DNA from 2 places in the Rhizobium sp. P1_B8 genome. Region 2 is predicted to be linked to the other one. Evidence: predicted binding sites of a transcription regulator. Region 2 holds the regulator's gene; the other holds the start of a gene.
What was found. The regulator PhoB, encoded in region 2, activates phosphate uptake and scavenging genes when phosphate is short. The targets are predictions, from matches to a motif close to TGTCATNNANCTGTCAT.

Region 1 (4,569 bases), on a different contig from region 2:
CAGTCGATGCGGCGCTGAAGCGGCTGGTCGAGGATTCCGTCCGGCCGGTGCATCTGATCTGCGACCGCACCCACCGGCTGCTCTCCGCCTCCCGCCCGCGGCAGGCGGAGTGGCGGGCGCCGCTCGGCGCCTTTCTCGGCCGTTCTCTGTTCTCCTACGCCTCCGCCGAGATCGCCGCCGCAGAGCAGTCGCTGGAGGAGCGCGGCTGGCACACGGGTAAGCTCTCGTCGCTGACCCTCGATACCGGCGCCAACGGCAATGCTCTGCTGCCGATCGCCGCCGGCCGCGTGACCTGGGAAAGGATCATGCTTTCCGATGGCAGCGCCGGCCGTCTCGTCACGACCATCGGCTGAGCCTGCAGCTTTCCTGCATTCCCATGCATAATTTATGCGTTGTCTGGAAACCTTAGTCTTTATAGCGTCCGCCGCCGAACGGTTAGGAGACGATGTGATGACGATACTGGTGACCGGAAGTGCTGGCCATCTCGGCGAGGCGCTGATGCGAACCCTGAGGGCGGAAAGCCGCTGGGTGCGCGGCATCGATATCAAGCCCTCGGCTTTCACCGACATGGTCGGCTCGATCAGTGATCGCGCCTTCGTCCGGCAGGCGATGTCAGGCATCAGCCACGTCATCCATGCCGCGACGCTGCACAAGCCGCATGTAGCGACCCACGGCAATTACGATTTCCTCGACACCAATATCGCCGGCGCTCTGCACCTGCTCGAAGAGGCGACCGCCGCAGGCGTCGCGAGCTTCGTCTTCACCAGCACCACCAGCACCTTCGGCGCGGCATTGACGCCGGTTGCCGGCGAACCGGCGGCATGGGTGACCGAGGACGTGCTTCCCGTCGCAAAAAACATCTACGGCGTAACGAAACTCGCCGCCGAAGGCCTGTGCGAACTCTTTGCCCGCAAATCCGGCCTGCCGGTGGTCATTCTCAGGACGTCGCGCTTCTTTCCCGAAAACGACGACGATCCCGCCATTCGAAACAGATATTCGGCGGAGAATGCCCAGGCCAACGAGCTTCTTCACCGCCGCGTCGACATCAGCGATGTGGTCGGCGCCCATCTGCTGGCGCTGGAAAAGGCACCGGCAATCGGCTTTGGCCGCTACATCGTCTCCGCCACGACGCCGTTTTCGGCGAGCGATCTTGCCGCGATCAGGCATAACGCGCCTCATGTCGTCGAACGGCTGTTCCCGGGTGCAGGCGCCCTCTACGCGTCACGCGGCTGGAAAATGTTTCCGGCGCTCGACCGTGTCTATGTCAACGAACGCGCAAGACGGGACCTCGGCTGGCAGCCGCGATATGATTTCCGTTTCGTGCTCGATTGCCTGCGCGACCACAGGGAATGGCGAAGCCCCTTGGCACTGGATATCGGCTCCAAAGGCTACCACGACGAAATCTTTGCCGAAGGGCCCTATCCGGTCGGATAGAGCAGCGAGCTGGAATGCGGATAGCCGAAAGCTGAGATCCTCTTCAGCACGACGCTTTCACTGAGAAGTAAGTGTCATCTAGATATCATGATCCCGTCATAGACCGTCTGCCGGGGATATGGGGCGACGAAATCCAGGGCATGTTGTGCCATCGGGAAATCGAATCCAGGCCGGGGTGTCATTTGAAGCGGTGTCCAGCCTGCGGGCGGAAACCGTTTCGAGAGCGCTTTTGACCGGGAGGGTATTTCCATGAAGAATGTCAGACCATACGCATCGCGGCTGTTCGCCGCGGTTCTCGCCGCATCCGCCGCCATTCCGGCCGTCGCAAGTGCCGAGAATTCCGCCACCGTCGGTGGCCTCACCTTCGTCAACAAGGGCCTGGTCGGCATCGGGCGTATCCCGGCCAACCAGCGTGACAAATTCGGCGAGACTTTCGGTTCCGGCTCGGGCATGGCAGTCGATCCTGCCTCCTGGAGTCGCGACGGCGCCAGCTACAAGGGCACGCTCTACCTGCTGCCCGACCGCGGTTACAACGCCGTTGGCACCGTCGACTATCGGCCCCGCCTGAACACCATCTCGATCGGCCTGACACCCACCGCTCCGGGTGCGGCACCCGAGGCCGGCAAGGAACAGTCTGGCGTCGACGCAAAGCTCGTCGATTCCACGCTCTTCATCGACGACAAGGGGGGCGACATGACGGGTCTCGACCCGGAATCCGGCGTCCGCCCCGCTGCCGGCGATTTTCCGCCGCTGCCGCAGGCGACGAACGGCAAGATCGCGCTCGACAATGAAGCCATCATCCGCATGGCCGACGGCACCATGTTCGTCAGCGACGAATATGGCCCTTATATCTATCACTTCTCGGCCGACGGCCACCTGCTGTCTGCCACCCAGCCGCCGAAAGCGCTTTTGCCGATGCGCAAGGGCGCGCTGAGCTTCGCCTCCAACAATCCCGGCCCCGGCGCATCCGCGCCGGACCCGAAGGATCCGGAGACCGGCCGCCAGAACAACCAGGGTCTCGAAGGCATGGCGATGACGCCGGACGGCAAGTTCATCATATCAGTGCTGCAGTCGGCTGCCCGCCAGGACGGCGGCGATTCCGGCTCGACCCGCCAAAATACCCGCGCCATGATCTATGACGCCGCCGATCCCGATCATCTGAAACTGGTGCACGAATATGTCGTGCCGCTGCCGGTCTTCAAGGACGCCAAGGACAAGACGACGATCGCCGCGGAGAGCGAAATCGTCGCTCTTTCCGACAAGACCTTTCTGATGCTCGCCCGCGACAGCGGCAACGGCCAGGGCCTGAAGGGTGACACCTCGCTCTACCGCAAGGTCGGTATTGTCGACGTTTCCGCCGCGACCGACATCGCCGGCAGCGATTTCGACGCCGGCAAGCCGATCGCGCCGAAGGGCGTCGTCGATCCCTCGCTGACGCCGGCGACGCTGACACCCTTCATCGATCTCAACGACAAGGCCGAGCTTGCCCGCTTCGGCCTGCACAACGGCGCGCCGAACGACAAGAACAATCTGTCGGAAAAATGGGAAGCCATGGGGCTTGCGAGCGTTCTCGACCCGAACCTGCCGGACGACTACTTCCTGTTCGTCGCCAATGACAACGACTTCTTGACGCAGGATGGTTTCCGGGTGGGTGCAGCCTACAAGGCGGACGGCGGTGCCGACGTCGACACCATGTTCCAGGTCTTTCAGGTCACCCTTCCAGGTCTGAAGAAGTAGTCGCGCACTGACAAGGGCGGACGCGGAAGCCGCGCGTTCGCCCGCCATATCCGGGATCCCTGCCGACGATAAAAGGGAAGGGTGCGATCCACGACCACCGATGGATGTTTACGATCCTGGGTGCCTACAAACGTAGGTGGGCGCCGTGTGTCCAGGCCCACGGGCCTGGCCAGGGACAGCTCCCTTTGGATCGAGTATGGCCCCAGGGATTGTGGTTCCTGTCGAGAGGCGCAGACCGCATGGCGATATATAAGGTTGTTTGCGCTGACGCGCCAGTGGCGACGGAAGGCCGCCCCTATTTAATTGAGATCAATTGAGTTCCGGGGCGGACCGGCCATTCAGCTTGTCGGTGATGCCGCGGATGCGGCTCGACACCTCGCTCAGCGCTGCCGCAAGATTTTCTTCGGTCCGGGCGGTCGCGGCAAGCACCGTATCGCGATTGCCGCGTAGCGACTCGAGCTCGGATTCCAATCCGGCCACGCGGCGCGTCAGCTCGGCAATCTCGTCCACGATCATGATGCCGGCCATGACGGTGATCCTGAGATCGCCGATTTCGCCGAACTGGTCCTTGAGATGGCCGACATAGCGGTCGAAACGGGTGGCGAGATCGGTCAGGTGATCCTCCTGCCCTTCCTCGCAGGCCATGCGATAGGCCTTGCCGTCGATCGTTACAGTCACCTGCGCCATGCCAAACTCTTTCTATCAGCGATCCAGAACTGCGCGGATCGTTTCCATCGCCGTCACTAGCCGCCGCGATACCTCGCGATTGACCTCTTCCAGCCGGTTGGCGCGGAATTCGGCCTGATCGAGCTCCTGCGCCAGCCGCGAACGGTCGGCGTGCACGCGCCGCACCTCGCCCTCGATCTCGCCCTGCTCGCGCTGCCGCTCGACGCGCATGTCGACGGCGTTTTCGAGGCTCGAAATCGCCTGTCTCAATTCGTTGAGCGCTGCTTCCATGGTTTTGCCTGTGGGCATCATGTCTTTCCGATTCCCGCGCAGGATCCGCGAATCGGCACGCCGCGCCGATCCTGCGATTTCAAAAGGATATGCAGCTCGCCGACGGCCCGTCAATAAATCCTGTCACTTGTCCGCCAGCCTATCCTGTGGATGAGCGTTTTCCACATGCTCGTCGCATCAAATTCGTCATTTGTACAATCGCGCGATCAAATGTCAAAAATCGCCGCTGCCCGCCCGGATTTGGCCCGCCATTTATTGACTTGCCCGTCCCAACTGCTATGTCTCTGCCGCTTTCACTCGATGGTCTTGGAGGCTCGAGGCCATCCCCCGACACCCGGAACTTGCGGAAAAGCCATGACCTCTCCCGAACAACACGACCGGATGGCGAATGCGATCCGTTTTCTCGCCATGGACGCCGTTGAAAAGGCGAACTCCGGCCAC
Region 2 (4,569 bases):
CCTGAAGTCATCCTGATGGACGAGCCCTGCTCGGCGCTCGACCCGATCGCCACCGCCAAGGTCGAGGAGCTGATCCACGAGCTGCGCGAGAACTACACGATCGTCATCGTCACCCACTCCATGCAGCAGGCCGCGCGCGTCTCGCAGCGCACCGCCATGTTCCACCTCGGCAATCTCGTCGAGGAGAACGACACCGACAAGATGTTCACCAATCCCGACGATCCGCGCACCCAGGACTACATCATGGGTCGCTTCGGCTGATCTTGGCGACACCAAGCCTTCCCGTTATTCGAGGATAAAGCCCCATGGCATCGACACATATTTTTTCTGCCTATGATGATGATTTGAAGTTCCTGTCCAGGCGGATTTCCGAAATGGGCGGCCTGGCCGAGCAGATGGTCAGCGAAGCCGTGCGCGCTCTCGTCAACGGCGATACCGCGCTGGCGCAGAAGGTCATCTCCGACGACGTGATCCTCGATCACGCCGAACGCGAAATCGGCGACAAGGCGATCGTCACCATCGCCCGCCGTCAGCCGATGGCTTCGGACCTGCGCGAAATCATGGGTTCGATCCGCATCGCCGCCGATCTCGAACGTGTCGGCGACCTCGGCAAGAACACCGCCAAGCGCGTCATCGCCGTCCAAAGCACCGGCGTTCCCCGCAAGCTCGCTCGCGGCCTCGAGCATCTGTCCGAGCTGGCGCTCGTTCAGCTCAAGGAAGTGCTCGACGTCTACACCAATCGTTCCGCCGACAAGGCGAATGCGATCCGCGAACGGGACAATGAGATCGACGCGATGTACACCTCGCTGTTCCGCGAGCTCCTGACCTACATGATGGAAGATCCGCGCAACATCACCAGCTGCACACATCTTCTCTTCTGCGCCAAGAACATCGAGCGCATCGGCGACCACGCCACCAACATCGCCGAGACGATCTATTACATGACGACAGGCGCGCAGCCGGAAGGCGACCGTCCGAAGGACGACAGCGCCAACACCGTCGGCGCGGTCACGGAATAACCGCCCACACCCCGCCACCTGCGTGCGCGCCCGTCCGGGCGCGCAAGAGGTCGCAGCCAATTTCTGAATTTGCGCAGGATGCATTGCTTAAATCACCCCCGGTTTAAGGATCATGCGCGAGGAGACCGACACGCATGATCCCGAGAGTTGCAGTTGTTGAAGACGAGGAAGCCCTCAGCGTGCTTCTTCGCTACAATCTCGAAGCGGAAGGCTTCGAGGTCGATACCATCCTTCGTGGCGACGAAGCCGAAATGCGGCTTCAGGAGCGCACGCCCGATCTTCTCATCCTCGATTGGATGCTGCCTGGCGTCTCCGGCATCGAGCTCTGCCGGCGCCTGCGCATGCGGCCGGAAACCGAGCGCCTGCCGATCATTATGCTGACGGCGCGCGGCGAAGAGAGCGAGCGTGTTCGCGGATTGTCGACGGGCGCCGACGATTATGTCGTCAAGCCCTTCTCGACCCCCGAGCTCGTTGCCCGCGTCAAGGCGATGCTGCGGCGCGCCCGCCCCGAGGTGCTGTCGACGGTGCTGAAATGCGGTGACATCGAGCTCGACCGCGAGACCCATCGCGTCCATCGCAAGACCCGCGAAGTCCGCCTCGGCCCCACCGAATTCCGCCTGCTGGAATTCCTGATGTCGTCGCCGGGCCGGGTCTTCTCCCGCTCGCAGCTTCTGGACGGCGTCTGGGGCCACGATATCTATGTCGACGAGCGCACCGTCGACGTCCATGTCGGCCGCCTGCGCAAGGCGCTGAATTTTTCCAACATGCAGGACGTCATCCGCACCGTCCGCGGCGCCGGCTATTCGATGGAAGCCTGAGGGCTTTGTCCCGCTGCTGTCCGGTTTGCGCTGATGGCTGCCCCTCACCCCAACCCTCTCCCCGTAAAAAACGGGGAGAGGGGACGTGCCACACGAGCGCGCGCTGGGAACGGAGAGGGCGCCGCATGCCCCTTCGCCCCGTTCACGGGGAGAAGGTGGCGGCAGCCGGATGAGGGGCAGCCATTGGCACGAACCAAAATTGCATAAAAAAACGGGCCACTTGGCCCGTTATTTATGTCTGACGATAATAGCCCGCTCAGCTGGCCCGCGCGGCCGCCCGGCGGCGTTCGTTGACCGGCTGGTAGGCAAGCTTCTGGTGGTAGCTGCAATAGGGCGAATTGTCGGGGGATTCGCAGCCGCAGAAATGGAAGTCATCCTTCAGCGGATCGCCGACCGGCCACTTGCAGGTGCGTTCGGTCAGTTCCGTCAGGCCGAGGCGTCGGGAAATCGGCACGACCACGTTGCCTCTCGGCACGTATTCCATTTCCTCGATCGTTTCGATCTCGATCTCTTCCTTCAGCATGGTCGCGCCCTGCTGGCGGGTAACGGTGCGCGTGGCGACCCGTGAGGCATAGTTCGGTGCGCGCGGCGCCGATGTATTGCGCTTCGGCGTTCGTGCGGCGGTGTTGGTGCCGCCGGCCTTGGCACGGCCTGGAAGGCTCAGCCGGTGCACTTTGCCGATGACCGCATTTCTGCTGACTCCGCCAAGCTGCGCAGCGATCTGGCTGGCGCTCAGTCCTTCGGCCCAAAGTTTCTTGAGTTTCTCGACCCGCTCGTCTGTCCAGTTCATGCCCTGTCTCCACCTTTTGCGTTGGTGATGGCAGAATCCCTCACCGTTGTCCCGGGAGCTCCGAAACAAGAAACGCTTGATCAATTTTGGTGACTAGTTCCGCCGCATGCAGTCTAGTAATTGATCTTTAACCTAGTGTGAGGCTGACTCCGTGACAAGAGTCGCATGAATCCGGATGAATCGAATTCGTAGTTTTCCCCAACTTGCTGCCTCTGCGTGGCATTTCTGCAATAATGCCTGTTGAAGACTGAAAATGCCGCTGTACACCCTTGCTGCATACGCTAAGGGCGCAGTTTTGTTGACATTGCAGCGCGAAAAGGAAATAGTGCCCCTCGCCGCCGCAAGGCGGCATTTTTGATTTTTCGGGCCTGGTTTCCTTAGCCGGAGTCATTGCCCGGCAACTTGATGGAGATCGCGCCATGGCTGAAGCCGCGCCGCTTTATGACACCTATTCTCGTGCCCCGCTGCGGTTCGAGCGAGGCGAGGGCGTGTGGCTGATCACCGAAAGCGGCGAGCGATATCTCGATTTCGGCGCTGGCGTTGCCGTTACGTCAGTCGGCCACAGCAATCCGCATGTCGTGGGCGCACTGAAGGAGCAGGCCGACAAGGTCTGGCACCTGTCGAACATCTATGAGATCCCCGGTCAGGAACGTCTGGCAAAACGGCTGACGGACGCCACCTTCGCCGACAAGGTGTTCTTCACCAATTCGGGTGCCGAGGCGCTCGAATGCGCGATCAAGACGGCGCGCCGCTATCAGTTTTCCAAGGGCCATCCCGAGCGCTTCCATATCATCACCTTCGAAGGCGCCTTCCACGGACGGACGCTGGCGACGATCGCTGCCGGCGGCCAAGAGAAATATCTCGAAGGCTTCGGCCCCAAGGCGCCGGGTTTCGATCAGGTGGCTTTCGGCGACATCGAAGCGGTCCGCGCCGCGATCACCGATGCCACGGCTGGAATTCTCATCGAGCCGGTGCAGGGCGAGGGCGGTGTCCGTCCTGCCACCACCGAGTTCATGAAGGCGCTCCGCCAGCTCTGCGACGACAACGGCCTGCTGTTGATCCTCGACGAGGTCCAGACCGGCGTCGGCCGCACCGGCAAGCTCTTCGCCCATGAATGGGCGGGCGTGACCCCCGACATCATGGCTGTCGCCAAGGGCATCGGCGGCGGTTTCCCGCTCGGCGCCTGCCTTGCCACATCAGAGGCCGCCTCCGGCATGAAGGCCGGCACGCATGGCTCGACCTATGGCGGCAATCCGCTCGCCATGGCCGTCGGCAGCGCCGTGCTCGACATCATCCTTGCCGATGGCTTCCTCCAGCATGTGCGCGACGTCGCACTGGTCTTCCGCCAGGGCCTCGCCTCACTGAAGGATCGTTATCCCGATGTGATCGAAGATATCAGAGGCGAGGGGCTGTTGCTCGGCGTCAAGGCTGCCGTTCCCTCAGCCGAACTGCTGCAGGCGATCCGCGCCGCCCATCTGCTCGGCGTGCCCGCCGGCGACAATGTCATCCGCCTTCTTCCGCCCCTCGTGGTCACCGCCGAGGAAGCCCGCGAGGGCCTTGCCCGCATCGAGCGCGCCGCCGAGAGCATTCGCGCCTCCAAGGTCAAGAAGACGGCTTGACGAGATTGCCGCCTTCGGGCGCAGCACAGGTAAGAAGACTATGGCTCCTAAACATTTCCTCGATCTTTCGGCGGTCACATCAGCCGATCTCAGAACCATCATGAACGATGCGCTCGCCCGCAAGCAGGCCTTCAAGGCCGGCAAGGGCGACAAGCCGCTCGCCGGCAAGATGCTGGCGATGATCTTCGAGAAGCCGTCGACGCGCACCCGCGTCTCCTTCGACGTCGGCATGCGCCAGCTCGGCGGCGAAACGCTGTTCCTGTCCGGCACCGAGATGCAGCTCGGCCGCGCCGAGACGATCGGCGACACCGCCAAGGTGCTGT

Region 1: the regulator PhoB is predicted to act here: its motif matches at 1,507-1,523, upstream of AC1D2N_RS25935 (esterase-like activity of phytase family protein).

What each region holds. Positions count from the first base shown of each region.
Region 1 covers NZ_JBFTZZ010000025.1:70,410-74,978, reverse strand. Annotated here, with positions in the region: gene AC1D2N_RS25945 (helix-turn-helix transcriptional regulator) at 1-353, shown strand, start outside; gene AC1D2N_RS25940 (NAD-dependent epimerase/dehydratase family protein) at 451-1,434, shown strand; gene AC1D2N_RS25935 (esterase-like activity of phytase family protein) at 1,684-3,171, shown strand; RNA gene ssrS (6S RNA) at 3,253-3,411, opposite strand; gene AC1D2N_RS25925 (cell division protein ZapA) at 3,481-3,858, opposite strand; gene AC1D2N_RS25920 (DUF4164 domain-containing protein) at 3,874-4,149, opposite strand; gene tkt (transketolase) at 4,483-4,569, shown strand, end outside.
Region 2 covers NZ_JBFTZZ010000004.1:91,421-95,989, forward strand. Annotated here, with positions in the region: gene pstB (phosphate ABC transporter ATP-binding protein PstB) at 1-261, shown strand, start outside; gene phoU (phosphate signaling complex protein PhoU) at 306-1,019, shown strand; gene phoB (phosphate regulon transcriptional regulator PhoB) at 1,154-1,837, shown strand; gene AC1D2N_RS07310 (GcrA family cell cycle regulator) at 2,094-2,627, opposite strand; gene AC1D2N_RS07315 (aspartate aminotransferase family protein) at 3,047-4,246, shown strand; gene argF (ornithine carbamoyltransferase) at 4,287-4,569, shown strand, end outside.